4 regions of the Sinorhizobium sp. genome follow, and region 1 is predicted to be linked to each of the others. Evidence: predicted binding sites of a transcription regulator. Region 1 holds the regulator's gene; each other region holds the start of a gene.
What was found. Region 1 encodes HrcA, which represses chaperone genes, less so after heat shock. Its sites were predicted from a motif close to GTTAGCACTCNCNNNNNGNGAGTGCTAAC; they were not measured.
Positions count from the first base shown of each region.

Region 1 (4,211 bases):
GGCGAACAGCTTGAATGCGCGGGCGCGGTGCGACAGAGCCTCGGGATCGCCGGGCTTCCAGCCATGCTTCTCCTCCGCACTCATTTCGCCGAATGTGGTGTCGTAGCCCTTCGGTTGGAAGACCGGATCGTAGCCAAAGCCGCTGGTGCCGCGCGGCGGCCAGACGACATAACCCTCGACCTCGCCGCGAAAGAGCTCGACATGCCCGTCCGGCCAGGCAAGGCAGAGAACGGACACGAAGCGTGCGGTACGGCTTTCGGGCGTCACCGCACCCTTGTCGCGGAGCGCCTCTTCGACCTTCTCCATGGCCATCTGGAAGTCGCGGCTGCCGTCCTCACGTTCGGCCCAGTTGGCCGTGTAGACGCCGGGGGCGCCGCCGAGCGCGTCGATGGCAAGACCGGAATCGTCCGAAAGCGCCGGCAGTCCGGAAGCCCTGGCCGAGGCGAGCGCCTTGATCGTCGCGTTCTCCTCGAAGGTCGTGCCGGTCTCTTCCGGCTCGACGAAATCGAGATCGGCTGCCGATTTCGCCTCGAAGCCGAGCGGCCCGATGAGGTCGCGGATCTCACGGATCTTGCCGGCATTATGGCTGGCGACGACGAGCGTCTTGTCGATCAGTCTGCGCATCTGTTCCGTTCCGTTCAGGTTCTGCCGAAATCAATCCCTGGCCCAGAGGCCCGCTTCCGCGCATTCCAGGCTGTTGCCGGCCGGATCGCGGAAATAGAAGGAGCGGGCGCCGTTCGGCCAGCGGATATCCGCCTCGATCGCAACCCCGGCTGCCTCCAGTTTCGCCTTCCAGGCGTCGAGCGCCTCCGCGGCGACCCGGAAGCACATGTGCCCGTTGCCCTTCGTCCCGTGCGGAGGCACGGGAAGTGCGCCCGGTGCAGGCGGCCTCACCGTCTCCGCCGGGTTGAAGATCAACAACACGCCTTCGCCGCAGCGGAAGAAGACATGGCGACTGCCGGCGCGCGTGATCCTTTCAAGGCCGAGGACCGTTCCGTAGAAGGCCTCGGCCTGATCGAGATCGTCCGCGTAAAGCGCGGTTTCCAGAATGCCTTCGAATGTCGGCACCGGACCGGTTCCTCTCAAGTGATCCAGAGCACTTCCGGAAAAGCCATGACGGTGTTCCGTCCGGAGGTGCATATTGTCGAAGCGTCAGATCATCTCACTGCTGCCGTGCAGCAGAGAGCAGTCTAGCCTGCTATCGCCTGCTTCTGCATTTCGACGAGTTCGGCAATGCCGTTCTTGGCGAGCAGCATCAGGCTTGCGAATTCTTCTTCGCTGAAGGGCTTGCCTTCCGCCGTTCCCTGGATCTCGACCAGGCCGCCGCTGCCCGTCATCACGAAATTGGCGTCCGTCTCCGCAGCCGAGTCTTCGAGATAATCGAGGTCGATGACCGGCTGATTGGCGAAGATGCCGCAGGAAATGGCGGCCACATGATCTTTCAGGACCTTCTCCAGCTTGACCATGTTGCGCGCTTCCATCCACTTCAAACAGTCGTGGAGGGCGATCCAGGCGCCGGTGATCGACGCAGTGCGCGTGCCGCCGTCGGCCTGAAGCACGTCGCAGTCGATCGAGATCTGACGTTCGCCGAGCGCCGGAAGATCGACCACGGCTCTGAGCGACCGCCCGATCAGCCGCTGGATCTCCTGCGTGCGGCCGCTCTGCTTGCCGGTCGCCGCCTCGCGCCTCATGCGCTCGCCGGTCGCACGCGGCAGCATGCCGTATTCCGCGGTGATCCAGCCCTTGCCGCCGTTGCGCAGCCACGCCGGAACTTTTTCCTCCAGGCTGGCGGTGCACAGAACATGCGTGTCGCCGAAGCGTACCAGGCAGGATCCTTCCGCATGCTTGGAGAAATTGCGCTCGAACGAGACCTTGCGCATTTGGTCGATTTTTCTACCGGATGGCCGCATCGTCAACTCCTGTCGATCCCGACTGCATGTTGCTTCGAGTCCTGTTCGGTTCAAGGACAAGACCATGCAGAATTCAAAGTGCTCCAGCGGCCTTTGCGCGTCTGAAGACACGCGGCGCTTTCGTGAGCCTTCTAGATCATGGCGTGGGCAAAGGGAACCGCTTGATGTCGAAGCTTCGCAGTGATTTTTCCCTTTTGCCATTCCCCGTGCGGATCACTATATTCTTTGCGAACACGGAATACTGATCACGGAGTGACATGGTACTGCGCAACCCTGGAACGAAGGGGATCGCATCGGCGCTGGACGAGCGCTCCGGCGAGATCTTCCGCCGCATTGTCGAGAGCTATCTGGAAAGCGGGGAGCCGCTGGGCTCGCGCAATCTCTCTCGGCTGTTGCCGGTGTCGCTGTCGCCGGCCTCGGTTCGCAACGTGATGAGCGACCTCGAAGATCTGGGCCTGATCTATTCCCCCCATGTCAGCGCCGGCCGGCTTCCGACGCAGCTGGGCCTGCGCTTCTTCGTGGACGCCTTCATGCAGGTGGGCAATCTCTCGCCGGAGGAACGCGCCTCGATCGAAAGGCAGGTTCACCCGGGAAATCGCGACCGGTCGGTCGAAAACCTTCTTACCGAGGCGAGCCAGATGCTGTCCGGCATGTCGCGCGGCGCAGGTCTCGTCATCACCACCAAGAGCGATCCCGTTCTCAAGCATGTCGAGTTTATCCGGCTGGCGCCGACCAAGGCACTGGCGGTGCTTGTCGGCGAGCACGATCAGGTGGAGAATCGGATCATCGAGCTGCCGGCCGGGATCACCAGCGCCCAGCTCACCGAAGCGGCGAACTTCGTCAACGCTCACCTTGCCGGTCAGACGATCCCCGAATTGCGGACGCAACTGGAAAAGGTCAAGGAGACGGTGCGCGGCGAGCTCGACGCGCTCTCGCAGGACCTGGTCGAGCGCGGGCTGGCGATCTGGTCCGGAAGCGAGGGCGACGGCCAGCCGGCGCGGCTGATCGTCAGGGGCCGCGCCAATCTGCTCGAAGGATTGGAAGGGACGGACGACATTGAGCGGCTGCGCATGCTCTTCGATGACCTCGAAAAGAAGGATAGCCTGATCGAGATCCTCAACCTCGCCGAGAGCGGCCCGGGCGTGCGCATCTTCATCGGTTCCGAAAACAAGCTGTTTTCACTCTCCGGATCCTCGTTGATCGTCGCTCCTTATCGCGACAGCGACGACCGCATCGTCGGCGCGGTCGGTGTCATCGGGCCGACCCGACTCAACTATTCCCGCATCGTTCCCATGGTCGATTACACCGCGCAGCTCATGTCGCGGCTGTCGCGCTGAGCGAATCCTTTTGATCGATGAAGCAATCGACCCTTGATTTTTCGGGCCCAAACATCGATATCGGGCTTCAAATCCAGGCAACAGAACGTTCAAGCAAAGCGACTTCCGCTGGTTTGATGATGCCGAACAGAGCAAAAGACAGAAATTCGGAGAACGTCATGACCGACGAAACGAACAAGAACGGACCCGAGGCCGCGGCGCCTGAAGAATTCGAAACAGCCGCTGAGCCGCAAGCCGCGGAGAAGCCGGAGGCGGATGCTTCCACGACCGCGCCGGATCCGCTTGAGCTTGCCAGGGCCGAGAGTGCGGAACTGCGCGACAAATATCTTCGCCTCGCTGCGGAGATGGACAACCTGCGCCGGCGCACCGAACGTGACGTGAAGGACGCGAAGTCCTATTCCGTCGCGGGCTTCGCGCGCGACATGCTGGCGGTCTCCGACAACCTGCGCCGCGCGCTGGATGCGATTCCGGCCGACGCCAGAGAGGCGGGCGATGCCGGCCTGAAAGCACTCATCGAGGGCGTGGAGATGACCGAACGGTCGATGCTCGCGGCGCTCGAGCGTCACGGCGTGAAGCAGCTGGACCCCACCGGCCAGAAGTTCGATCCGAATTTCCACCAGGCCATGTTCGAGGTCCCGAACACCGAGGTCCCGAACAACACGGTCGTCCAGGTGGTCCAGGCGGGATACACGATCGGCGAACGCGTTCTGCGCCCGGCAATGGTCGGTGTTGCCAAGGGCGGCCCGAAAGCCGCGTCCTCTGAAAGCGAGACGCCTGCTGCCTGACGGCGCATGAATGCGATTTGCGAAGGGCCGCGCACTCTGCAAGGTGCGCGGCCCTTCGTCATTGTTCGAAATATCGCATCCTCTTCCAACCGGCTTCGGCAGGGCAGCAGGCAGAAGATATTCAGGCAGCGTGCGAGGTCGTGTCGTCGCTAAGCAGCGTGTAGATCGCGCTTGCCGAG
Region 1 covers NZ_JCACWC010000003.1:411,954-416,164, forward strand. The annotation lists gene rdgB (RdgB/HAM1 family non-canonical purine NTP pyrophosphatase) at 1-624, opposite strand, end outside; gene AC5J09_RS14035 (VOC family protein) at 655-1,068, opposite strand; gene rph (ribonuclease PH) at 1,191-1,910, opposite strand; gene hrcA (heat-inducible transcriptional repressor HrcA) at 2,168-3,247, shown strand; gene grpE (nucleotide exchange factor GrpE) at 3,406-4,032, shown strand; gene ptsN (PTS IIA-like nitrogen regulatory protein PtsN) at 4,154-4,211, opposite strand, start outside.

Region 2 (4,211 bases), on a different contig from region 1:
GACGCGGTCCTTCTTTTCCTTCACCTCGACTTCGGTAGAGCCGCCTACGCGGATCACCGCGACGCCGCCGGCGAGCTTGGCAAGGCGCTCCTGCAGCTTCTCGCGATCGTAGTCGGAGGTCGTTTCCTCGATCTGGGCGCGGATCTGCGTGGTACGGCCCTCGATCTCGGCCTTCGAACCCGCACCGTCGACGATGGTGGTGTTCTCCTTTTCGATCGAGACTTTCTTGGCCCGGCCGAGCATGTTTAGCGTGACGCTTTCAAGCTTAATGCCGAGGTCTTCCGAGACGACGGTGCCGCCGGTCAGGATGGCGATGTCTTCCAGCATGGCCTTGCGGCGGTCGCCGAAGCCGGGCGCCTTGACGGCCGCAACCTTGAGGCCGCCGCGCAGCTTGTTGACCACGAGGGTGGCGAGCGCCTCGCCTTCCACATCCTCGGCGATGATGAGGAGCGGTTTGCCGGACTGTACGACGGCTTCGAGCACCGGCAGCATGGCCTGCAGGTTCGAAAGCTTCTTTTCGTGGATGAGGATATAGGGGTCCTCCAGTTCCACGCGCATCTTGTCCTGATTGGTAATGAAATAGGGCGAGAGATAGCCGCGGTCGAACTGCATGCCCTCGACGACCTCGAGTTCAGTCTCGGCCGTCTTGGCCTCCTCGACCGTGATCACCCCTTCATTGCCGACCTTCTCCATGGCCTCGGCAAGATAGCGTCCGATCTCAGTGTCGCCATTCGCGGAAATGGTGCCGACCTGGGCGATCTCGGAATTCTTGGAGATCTTCCTGGCGTTGTTCTTCAATTCCTTCACGACCGCATCGACTGCGAGATCGATGCCGCGCTTCAGGTCCATCGGGTTCATGCCGGAGGCGACGGCCTTGGCACCTTCCCGGACGATTGCCTGTGCGAGCACGGTCGCGGTCGTCGTTCCGTCCCCGGCAAGGTCGTTGGTCTTGGACGCGACTTCGCGCAGCATCTGCGCGCCCATATTCTCGAACTTGTCCTCGAGTTCGATTTCCTTGGCGACGGAGACGCCGTCCTTGGTGATCCGCGGTGCACCGAACGACTTGTCGATGACGACGTTACGGCCCTTCGGGCCGAGGGTTACCTTTACGGCATTGGCCAGCACATCGACACCACGCAGCATGCGCTCGCGTGCGTCGGTCTGAAATTTGACTTCCTTCGCAGCCATTTCTTCACTCCTCAAAAGGCAGCTTGTTGACTGTATCTTCGCATTTTCAGGCGGCTATCTTCTCGGCGGCCTGGGCCTCGATGATTCCCATGACATCGCTTTCCTTCATGATCAGCAGATCTTCGCCATCTATCTTGATCTCGGTGCCGGACCACTTGCCGAACAGGATGCGATCGCCCACCTTGACGTCGAGCGGCTGGATCTGACCCTGTTCGCTGCGCGCGCCAGGACCTACAGCGATGACTTCGCCTTCCTGGGGCTTTTCCTTGGCAGTGTCGGGGATAATGATGCCGCCTTTGGTCTTCTCTTCGGACTCGACGCGGCGGACGAGAATACGATCATGAAGCGGTCGAAACGCCATGTTTTCCTCCATGGACAAACATTGATGATCTTGTTCCCCATCCCGGACCGGATGACCAATCCGGACGGGTGCGAAGCCTCGTTCGAGCACTTCGCGCGGGTTGATCTGGTTGGGCAAAAAATGGATTTCAAGAGGTCCCCGCAAAAAAATCAGCAGCGCTTCGACGCGGCTGCTAACAGACTGGAAAGGAACCTGAATTTTCGTTGTGACGTTAAGGTCATGCCGGGGGCCTCGCAGGATCAGCGGGGAGCCGGCGAATGATATGTAACGGAGATGAAGTATGCGATTTTCATCGGATCTCGAGCGCCAGCTCAACGGTTACGGTCTCACGACCGCGCATATCCTCTACCGCATTCCCGACTTCGAATCCGTCCTGCAGACCTATGTCTGGCAGGATTACGACGTCGCACCGGAATTTCCCCAGATGCGAAAGTTCCTCGATTTCTGGCAGACCAATCTGGACGGGCCGCTCCACTCCGTGCGGTTCACCCACAAACGGTTGATCGGGCCGAACGAGTGGCGGCAGGTGGATGGCGAATTCAACATTCACTGATTTCCGGCGTTGAAAGGGCACTTGCGTCTCCCGCGCCAAGGCCTATTGAGATTTGGAACAGCCGCCGCGGCTTGTTTGGTTTCCTCATTCCTGTGCTTGTCACAGGAATCCAGCCAGACCAAAGTCCTTGGGCTGAAAGAACGCTTCCCGCGCCGCGGACGCGGCGCTGCTCTCATCCCTGTGACGAGCACAGATGAGGCAAGGGAGAGATTCCAGTCCCCGCCTCAAGGTGCGAACACGCCGGTGGATCTGCCTGGCGTCAGATATCCTTGAGAAGGCGGAGGGCGTCGTAGATCGCGGCGTGGGTGTTGCGCGCCGCGACCGCATCGCCGATCCGGAAGAGCTGGAACTTGCCCTCCGCGTTGCGGACGACCGATTGCGGTTCCCCGGCGATCAGCTGGTCGTGCGCGATCTCGCCCAGATTGCTGGAGGAGGGCTTCAGCTCGAAGTACAGATCGTCGAGCGGGATGGTTCCGTGATTGACGACCACCTGGTCGAAGGTCCGCTGTTTGGAGATACCCCCGTAGTCGCTGCCGACATGGGCGACCAGTTGATTGCCGCTCTTTTCGACCGCTTCCAGACGGTAGGTGACGGTAAAGGTCACATCGAGCTTCTGCAGGGAACGCATGTAAGGCACGAGGTTCATCGCCATGACCTCCGGCGCGAAGGAGCGGTCGGGCGTCATGATCTCCACTCTTGCGCCGGCATTGGCGAGAAATTCGGCGGCCTGCAGAGCGGCGTGGTCGCCGGCGTCATCGAAAATCAGGACGTTGGTGCCCGGCTTCACATCGCCGGAAATAATGTCCCACGCCGACACGACCAGCTCGTTGCCCCTCGACAGCACCTCCGTATGCGGAAGCCCGCCGGTGGCGATGATGACGACGTCAGGATTTTCCGCCTGAATAGCCTCCGCTTCCGCCCATGTATTGAAATGGAAGGTGACGCCCAGCTTTTCGCACTGGCTCATGCGCCAGTCGATGATGCTGATCATTTCCCGCCGGCGCGGGCTTTGCGCAGTCAGGCGGACCTGGCCGCCGGGATCTTTTGCCGCCTCGAACACAACCACCTCGTGGCCACGCTCCCCCGCCACGCGTGCCGCCTCGAGACCGGCCGGTCCGGTCCCGACGATGACCACTTTCCTGCGACAGTATGCCTTCGCGATGCTGTGCGGCATCGTCAGCTCGCGTCCGGTCGCAGCATTGTGGATGCAATAGGCGGCGCCCCCCTGGTAGATGCGGTCCAGACAGTAGTTCGCGCCTACGCAGGGGCGAATGTCGTCCTCCCGCTTCTCGATGATCTTACGGACGATGTGCGGGTCGGTCATGTGGGCGCGGGTCATCCCGACCATGTCGACCTTGCCGGACGCAATCGCATGGCGCGCGGTCGCGACGTCGGGGATCTTCGCCGCATGGAAGGTCGGGAAATTCGTCGCTGCGCGGATCTCGCCGGCGAAGTCCAGATGCGGCGAATTGGCCATGCCCTGAATAGGGATCACATCCGTCAGTCCTGGGTCGGTATCGATATGGCCGCGAATGATGTTCAGGTAGTCGATAAGTCCGCTTCCCTTGAGACGTTTCGAGATCTCAAGACCTTCCGCCTTGTCCGTCCCCCCGGGAAGGCATTCATCGGCCGTGTATCGCACGCCCAGGATGAACTCGTCTCCGACACGTGCCCGGATCGCCTTCAGAACGTCGAAACAGAAGCGCATGCGGTTGTCGAGCGAGCCGCCGTAAGGACCATCGAGTTCGTTCGTCAATGGCGAGGCGAACTGGTCGATGAGGTGACCGTAGGCCTCGAGCTCGACGCCGTCCATGCCGCCGGCCTTCATGCGCTCGGCCGCATCGGCAAAATCCTTGATTATCCTGTCGATGTCCCAGTCTTCGATCTTCTTGGGAAAGGCGCGATGCGCCGCTTCGCGATGATGCGAGGGAGCGACGACCGGGAGCCAGTCTCCCTTGTCCCACCGCGTGCGCCGGCCGAGATGAGTGAGCTGGATCATGATCGCCGCCCCCTCCTCGTGCACGGCGTCGGTCATCTCCCTGATCCAAGGCACGATCTCGTCCTTGTAGGCAAGCAGATTGTTGAAGACCGGCGGGCTGTCCTTCGAGA
Region 2 covers NZ_JCACWC010000002.1:532,146-536,356, reverse strand. The annotation lists gene groL (chaperonin GroEL) at 1-1,188, opposite strand, end outside; gene groES (co-chaperone GroES) at 1,235-1,549, opposite strand; gene AC5J09_RS07100 (usg protein) at 1,830-2,102, shown strand; gene AC5J09_RS07095 (oxidoreductase) at 2,362-4,211, opposite strand, start outside.
Region 2: the regulator HrcA is predicted to act here: its motif matches at 1,698-1,726, upstream of groES (co-chaperone GroES).

Region 3 (4,211 bases), 430 kb from region 1:
GAAGAACGCAGCAGGGCAACACCGCCGCCCGGTACGATGCCTTCCTGAACTGCAGCGCGCGTCGCGTTGAGGGCGTCGTCGATGCGGTCCTTCTTTTCCTTCACTTCGACTTCCGTCGCACCGCCGACGCGGATGACGGCGACGCCGCCGGCGAGCTTGGCAAGGCGCTCCTGCAGCTTCTCACGGTCGTAGTCGGAGGTGGTTTCTTCGATCTGGGCCTTGATCTGAGCGACGCGGCCTTCGATGTCGGACTTCTGGCCGGCACCGTCGACGATCGTCGTGTTTTCCTTGGTGATCGAAACCTTCTTCGCGCGGCCGAGCATGTCGAGCGTGACGCTTTCGAGCTTGATGCCGAGGTCTTCCGAGATCACCGTGCCGCCCGTCAGGATGGCGATGTCTTCGAGCATGGCCTTGCGGCGGTCGCCGAAGCCCGGGGCCTTGACGGCAGCGATCTTCAGGCCGCCACGCAGCTTGTTGACGACGAGCGTTGCGAGTGCTTCGCCTTCGACGTCTTCAGCGATGATGAGGAGCGGCTTGCCGGTCTGAACGACGGCTTCGAGAACCGGGAGCATCGCCTGCAGGTTGGAGAGCTTCTTCTCGTGCAGGAGAATGAAAGCGTCTTCCAGGTCGGCGACCATCTTTTCCGGGTTGGTGACGAAGTAGGGCGACAGGTAGCCGCGGTCGAACTGCATGCCTTCGACGACTTCGAGCTCGGTTTCGGCAGTCTTGGCTTCTTCAACCGTGATGACGCCTTCGTTGCCGACCTTCTGCATCGCTTCGGCAATGTCGAGACCGATCTGCTTTTCGCCGTTTGCCGAGATCGTGCCGACCTGGGCGACTTCGTCCGAGGTGTTGATCTTCTTGGCCTTGGCGAGCAGGTCCTTGACGACTTCGGCGACAGCCAGGTCGATACCGCGCTTCAGGTCCATCGGGTTCATGCCGGCGGCAACGGCCTTCGCGCCTTCGCGAACGATCGCCTGGGCGAGAACGGTTGCAGTCGTCGTGCCGTCACCGGCGATGTCGTTGGTCTTCGAAGCGACTTCGCGGACCATCTGGGCGCCCATGTTCTCGAACTTGTCTTCGAGTTCGATCTCCTTGGCGACCGAAACGCCGTCCTTGGTGATGCGCGGCGCGCCGAACGACTTGTCGATAACGACATTGCGGCCCTTCGGGCCGAGCGTCACCTTGACTGCGTCGGCGAGGATGTCGACGCCGCGCAGCATCTTTTCGCGCGCGCTGCGGCCGAACTTGACTTCTTTAGCTGCCATTTTGAAAGCTCCTGGTTTCGAAACTCCGGAACTGGTCCGGTTTCAAATTACGGAATTTGAAGGGGTGCCGGCCGATCAGCCGATGACGCCCATGATGTCGGCTTCCTTCATGATCAGAAGGTCTTCGCCGTCGATCTTGACTTCGGTGCCGGACCACTTGCCGAACAGAATGCGGTCGCCGGCCTTGACGTCGAGCGGAACAACCTTGCCGCTTTCGTCGCGGGCACCCGAACCGACAGCCACGATCTCGCCTTCCTGCGGCTTTTCCTTAGCGGTGTCCGGAATGATGATGCCGCCCTTGGTCTTTTCTTCAGACTCGACGCGGCGGACGACAACGCGGTCGTGCAGCGGACGGAAATTGGTGCTTGCCATTGTCTAATCCCTCGATCAAATGACACTGCGGGTCGCGAATGGACCCGCCGGATGGGTGTTAGCACTCTTATCAAGTGAGTGCTAGCGCCAGCCGAGATAAGGGTGGCCGTGAAATGAGTCAAGGATCGGTTCCGAGATTTTTTGCCGGCCGCGATCGTTGACAGCGCCGGGCCCCCGCCGCGGCTTGTTTGATTATCTCATCCTGTAAGAGGCGAGACTGCAGGATCCGTTTCCTGCCAAAGGAACATGCCGGAGACCGCGCAGTCGCCACGCGAGGAATTCAAGCGCATCGCCATGCGTGCCGGCAAAACCGACCTGAGCTTCGACGCGCCGCTTCCTGGAATTGCTTTAAAATCCTTGGGAAGTGCCGCGTTTTTCTCGGCGTGAGGCTTGTATTCTTGCCCCTTCCTTGCGATGTCAGCCGGAAAGCCGAGTTTGCAGGAAGCCAGCATGGCCGTCAGGATCAACAGTTTTCGGGAAATCGCCGGTCGTTACGACGTGGTCCTTTGCGACGTCTGGGGCGTGCTTCACAACGGCATTCAAGCCTTTGCATCCGCCTGCGAAGCGCTGGCCGAGGCGCGCGCCCAGGGGCTGACCGTCGTTCTCATCACCAATTCACCCCGGCCGCATCCGGGCGTTACGGTGCAAATCCGCGGCCTCGGCGTCCCTGACGAAGCCTATGACCGTATCGTGACCTCCGGCGACGTGACGCAGGCGCTGATTGCGGCGGCCGACAAACGCATCTTCTTCATCGGAGCCGACCGGGATCTGCCGCTGCTCGAAGGGCTCGGCACCGAGATCGTATCCGCCGACGAGGCCGAGACGATCGTCTGCGCCGGCTTCTACGACGACGAGACCGAGACGCCCGAGCACTACCGCGCGACGCTGACGGGGCTCGCCAAGCGGAAAATACCGTTCATCTGCGCCAACCCCGATCTTGTCGTGGAGCGCGGGCATAGGCTCATCCCCTGTGCCGGTGCCATCGCCAAACTCTATGAAGAGCTCGGCGGCGAGGCCCGCATTGCCGGCAAGCCCTATATCGCGATCTATCAGGCCGCTCTCGCGCAGGCCAAGTCCGCCAGGGGTAATTTCGATCTTTCGCGCGTCATCGCCATCGGTGACGGGATGCCGACCGACGTCAAGGGTGCGCAGGATGCCGGCTTCGACCTGCTCTACATCAGCGCGGGCATCCATGCGCAGGAATACATGCACGAAAGCCGCACCGACGAAGCGAGGCTCATGGCCTTCCTGAGGCAGAATGGGGCGCAGCCGAAATGGTGGATGCCGCGGCTGGCATGACGGGACGATCGGCATGACCGTTTTTCACCGCAACGAGACCCGCGATCCGCTGCCCGAACATCTTCGCGGCGGTGTGGTCGCGATCGGCAATTTCGACGGCGTGCATCGCGGCCATCAGTCGGTGCTGAACCGCGCGCTGGAGGAGGCGGTGAAGCGGGCCGTTCCGGCGCTCGTGCTCACCTTCGAGCCGCATCCGCGTACCGTATTCCGGCCCGACGCGCCGGTGTTCCGCCTCACCCCGGCACCGCTGAAAGCCCGCATACTCGAGGGAATGGGATTCGGTGCCGTCATCGAATATCCTTTCGACCGGAGCTTTTCGGAGCTTTCGGCCTCCGACTTCATTCATAGCATCCTGCGCGAATGGCTGCACGCCTCCCATGTCGTCACCGGTTTCGATTTCCATTTCGGCAAGGGGCGGGAAGGCGGGCCGGCCTTCCTGATGGCGGCCGGGGAGCGCGAGGGATTCGGCGTGACGCTTGTGGATGCATTCCGCGACGAAAACGCCGCCGTCATTTCCTCGAGTTTCATCCGCTCCCTGCTGGCCGAGGGCGACGTTTCGCACGCGGCCGGGCTGCTTGGCTATCGCTATACGGTCGAAGCCGAAGTCATCGACGGCAAGAAGCTCGGCCGCACGCTCGGCTATCCGACCGCGAACATGCGCCTGCCGCCCGAGGCGGAGCTGAAAAGCGGCATCTATGCGGTGCGTTTCCGGAGGGCGGACGGGTCGCTCCATGACGGTGTCGCAAGCTTCGGCCGTCGCCCGACCGTCGACAGCGACGGCGAAGCCTTGCTGGAGACCTTCGTTTTCGATTTCTCCGCGGATCTCTACGGCGAGATCTGCGCCGTATCCTTCTTCGGCCGGTTGCGAGACGAACTCAAGTTCGACGGTCTGGAGCCATTGATGGTCCAGATGCGCAAGGACGAGAGCGAGGCGCGCGCGCTGCTTGCGGGCGTTCAGCCCCTGAGCGAGATCGACCGCAGGCTCAATTTCGCCTGAGCGGCGGCAGGGCCTTACGCCACCCGATGCGTCAAAGATTTCGGACATGTGCGGCCGGCGGACCCTTTTCAAAAGGCGGAAAACGCCTTAAAGAACCGGCCATAATGACCCGGTTCCATCGAGTGATCGTCGATCAGCGAATTATTGGCCCGGCTTTCCGCGCGCTCTAGGCTGCGCCGGAAGGTCCGGGATTTCGGCGTTTCAACGCCCCCATCATCTTCGAGATTACCGAACCCTTCCGCCTGCGTGACTGCCCCGCGCGGAAAAGACGAATG
Region 3 covers NZ_JCACWC010000003.1:845,890-850,100, forward strand. The annotation lists gene groL (chaperonin GroEL) at 1-1,268, opposite strand, end outside; gene groES (co-chaperone GroES) at 1,344-1,640, opposite strand; gene AC5J09_RS16100 (hypothetical protein) at 1,887-2,027, shown strand; gene AC5J09_RS16105 (TIGR01459 family HAD-type hydrolase) at 2,091-2,939, shown strand; gene AC5J09_RS16110 (bifunctional riboflavin kinase/FAD synthetase) at 2,953-3,936, shown strand.
Region 3: the regulator HrcA is predicted to act here: its motif matches at 1,698-1,726, upstream of groES (co-chaperone GroES).

Region 4 (4,211 bases), on a different contig from region 1:
TCTTCTGCGGCCGTTCCTTGAACCGGTCCTTCCTTGCATAGGTGACCTGGGCATTCAGGTGCGTCCACCTCTTCCCACCCTGGGGATGCACGTCACCGTCCTTGGCAAGCTTAAGGCCCCGGATCTGCGTTGGCGTCAATTCAATCATGTCGTCGTCTTTCGTACATCTTCGGTAAGGGAGCGGCGCAGCGACCCTGCGGCGTCGCGGAATGAAACCAGCCTCCGGCGCCGGTCGTCCCAGAGCACGAGCCGGACGCATTTGAGGCTGTCCCACAAGGTGATCCGTCCGATGCCGGCAAGTTGCGGATGGTCACGCAGTACCTCCGGCAGACGGTAATAGGGGATCCGGCTGGACAGGTGGTGCACGTGATGAATGCCTATATTGCCGGTGAGCCACCGCAGCACCGGCGGAAGATCGTAATGCGAGGCGCCATGCAGCGCCGCCTGAGGAAACCGCCAATCCTCGCCCGCCGACCAGTGAGTCTCCTCGAACTGGTGCTGCACATAGAAGAGCCAAACGCCGGCTGCACCTGCGAGCAGCACGACCGGAAGATGGATCAGGAGAAAAGGTCCCAACCCGACGGCCCACACCATCAAGCCGGCCAGCGTAACGATCGCAAGATTCGTCCCCATGGTCGAAATCCAAGGCAGAGCACCCGAGTTCATCATCCCGAACGGCAGGCGTTGCTTGAACAGGAAGAGCCAGGCCGGCCCGATGCCGAACATGACGAGCGGGTGCCGGTACAGCCGGTAGCCGAGGCGCTTCGTCGGCGAAAGGGCTCGGTACTCGGCAATGGTCAGCGTGGTGATGTCACCAACCCCGCGTTGGTCGAGATTGCCCGCAGTCGCATGATGGGCGGCGTGTGCACGCCGCCAATAGTCATAAGGGGTCAAGGTCAGGACCCCGAGCACGCGGCCGGTCCAGTCATCGAGCCCCCGACGGGCGAAAAACGATCCGTGGCCGCAATCGTGCTGGATCATGAACAATCTGAGCAGGAAGGCGCTGGCAGGAAGGATCGCGATCAGCCCAGGCCAGAAGCCGTTGGCCAGGGAAAAGCAGGCCGCTGCCCAGAAGATGGCGAAAGGAACGAGAGTGACGAACAGTTCGAAGGCGCTACGCCCCAGACGGGGCTGCCGGTATTTCGCCAGCGTCTTCAACCACGCTCCAGCATTGTCCTCAACAAGTGAAGCGGGTGGATAGACATGTGCGCTCATTATAACCGGTCCGTTTTTCGCTCGCCCCGTGATCATCTGCCAGGGCAATGGGCTGCGCCCGTGGAACGGGAGCAGGTGTTGAAGTGTTACGCCCGGCGGGCTTTGCGGGCCGCATAGCGGCGGTCGCGTTCGGCCTTGCGGGCCGCTTCGTCGGCGACGACGCGCGAGACCCGATCGGCAATTTCTGCCTGGCGGGCTTCGGCTTCAGCCCTTTGCTCGGCCTCGGCAGCCGCGGCCAACGCAGCGGCTTCTGCCAGGATTCGCTCGTTCTCGGCTGTCTTCAGCGCTTCGCGCTCCGCGCGGCGGGCCTCCCTGGCACGGTTGGCCGCTTCGCGCGCAGCCAGTTTTTCCTGCATTTCAGGGTCGGTCGGTTTGGGAGCGGATGCAAATTTTGTCAGAAGCTGGCGCTTTGCATCTGCCGCGGCATTGCGTCGTTCGGCAAAGCCGTTGTCGTTCGGGTGTCTCAATCGTTGTTCCTTTGATATCGTTTGGTCGCGAAGACCGCCTCAACGGAAAAAGGCCAGACATTCGCCTGGCCTCTTCGAACCTCTTGCCGCGATGCCAGTACATCCGTGGTCATCAGCGGCGAAAAAGCATTAGGCAGCGCGGAGCTGGCCTGCGGACATCTTGCCCGACTTGTTGTCGCGCTCGAGCTCGAAGCCGAGCTTCTGACCTTCGACGATCGAATTCATGCCCGCGCGTTCAACAGCAGAGATGTGAACGAACACATCGGCGCTGCCGTCGTCGGGCTGAATGAAGCCGAAGCCCTTGGTGGAATTGAACCATTTAACTGTGCCAGTGGTCATAACGAACCCTTTCTTAGCAACATAGATCACCGCTGGGCGACGCACAGCGGGGTTTCGACTTTTGAGAGAGGGAAGTTCGTCAAGAGACGCGCACAGCGCAGCAAAACAAATATCGGCAAACAAAGTATCGATGTCCTCTCATAGACGAGAGCGGCGACCGCGTCAACCTTTTGTTTTCAGAAAAATCGAAGACAACCTTTGGTAGATAACTCTAGGTGGTCGCGTTTCTTTCCATACCGGTGCACCCGCCGCTAGGCCAAATGAGCTGAGTACACCGGTACGCCTCGAAGTGTTTTTAACTAACGAACGCACAGTCTCCTAGTCATCCTGAATACTATCTTGCCGCGGAAAAGGGTAATTTAGGTATTTCAAAATATTAATTCCATTTCTCCCGGAAAACAATTCGCGTAATTGCAGACACCGATTTCAGGTCATATTCAGCTTCGAATAATATTTCTTGGCACTCCTATTAATCGATTGCCGTCGATGCTATTTAGGAGTTGCAGCCGCCCTATACGCCGGTCGCAGAAAGAATCCCATGACATTTCGCCCGCTCCTCGACCGCGTCGTCATCCGACGCGCCGAACGTAACATCAAATCCAAGGGCGGGATCATCATCCCCGACGCCGCCAAGGAAAAGCCCCAAGAGGGCCAAGTGATCGCCGTCGGTCCCGGCTCCCGCGACGAAAGTGGAAAGCTGATCCCGCTCGACGTCAAGATCGGCGACACGATCCTGTTCGGTAAATGGTCCGGAACAGAGGTCAAGATCGATGGCGAAGACCTACTGATCATGAAGGAATCCGACATCATGGGCATCGTCGCAGCAAATACCGTCGCAACCGCCAATGCTGCCTGATCCCTCGAATTTCGATCCCTTATCTCAAGCCCGAACAGGCCAAAGACAATGTCCGCCAAACAAATCATCTTCTCCACTGACGCCCGCGATCGCCTGCTTCGCGGCGTGGAATTGCTCAACAATGCCGTCAAGGTGACGCTCGGCCCGAAGGGCCGCAATGTCGTCATCGACAAGTCCTATGGCGCTCCACGCATCACCAAGGACGGCGTGTCCGTCGCCAAAGAAATCGAGCTTGAAGACAAGTTCGAGAATATGGGTGCGCAGATGGTGCGCGAGGTAGCCTCAAAGACCAATGACCTTGCCGGCGACGGCACCACGACGGCCACCGTGCTCGCCGCGTCCATCTTTCGCGAAGGTGCTAAGCTGGTTTCGGTGGGCATGAACCCAATGGACCTAAAGCGCGGCATCGATCTTGGCGTTGCCGCCGTCCTCGCGGAAATCAAGGTGCGCGCCACGAAGGTCATCTCGTCGAGCGAGATCGCGCAGGTCGGCACGATTGCCGCCAATGGCGACGCCAGCGTCGGCGAAATGATCGCAAGGGCGATGGAGAAGGTGGGCAACGAGGGGGTCATTACCGTCGAAGAGGCCAGGACGGCCGATACCGAACTCGACGTCGTCGAGGGCATGCAGTTCGATCGCGGTTATCTCTCGCCGTATTTCGTGACCAACGCCGAGAAGATGCGCGTGGAACTGGAGGATCCCTATATCCTCATCCACGAGAAGAAGCTCGGCAGTCTGCAGGCTATCCTGCCGATCCTTGAGGCCGCGGTGCAGACCGGGAAACCGTTGCTGATCATCTCCGAAGACGTCGAAGGCGAAGTGCTGGCGACGCTCGTCGTCAACAGGCTGCGAGGTGGCCTGAAGATTGCGGCCGTCAAGGCTCCCGGCTTCGGCGACCGCCGCAAGGCCATGCTGGAAGACATTGCCATCCTGACGGACGGCCAGACGATCTCCGAGGATCTGGGTATCAAGCTTGAGAACGTTACGCTGGATATGCTTGGCCGCGCCAGGCGGGTGCTGATCGAGAAGGACACGACCACAATCATTGACGGCTCCGGCGACAAAGCCTCCATCCAGGCGCGCGTCAGCCAGATCAAGGCGCAGATCGAGGAGACGGCGTCCGACTACGAAAAGGAAAAGCTGCAGGAGCGGCTGGCGAAACTCGCCGGCGGCGTCGCGGTCATTCGCGTCGGCGGCGCGACCGAGCTTGAAGTGAAGGAAAAGAAGGATCGCATCGACGATGCCCTGAACGCTACGCGCGCGGCGGTCGAGGAAGGCATCGTTCCCGGCGGCGGAGTGGCGCTACTACGGGCAAAATCGGCTCTTGTCGGTCT
Region 4 covers NZ_JCACWC010000001.1:698,634-702,844, forward strand. The annotation lists gene AC5J09_RS03420 (hypothetical protein) at 1-148, opposite strand, end outside; gene AC5J09_RS03425 (fatty acid desaturase) at 145-1,215, opposite strand; gene AC5J09_RS03430 (DUF6481 family protein) at 1,302-1,682, opposite strand; gene AC5J09_RS03435 (cold-shock protein) at 1,812-2,021, opposite strand; gene AC5J09_RS03440 (co-chaperone GroES) at 2,560-2,877, shown strand; gene groL (chaperonin GroEL) at 2,926-4,211, shown strand, end outside.
Region 4: the regulator HrcA is predicted to act here: its motif matches at 2,478-2,506, upstream of AC5J09_RS03440 (co-chaperone GroES).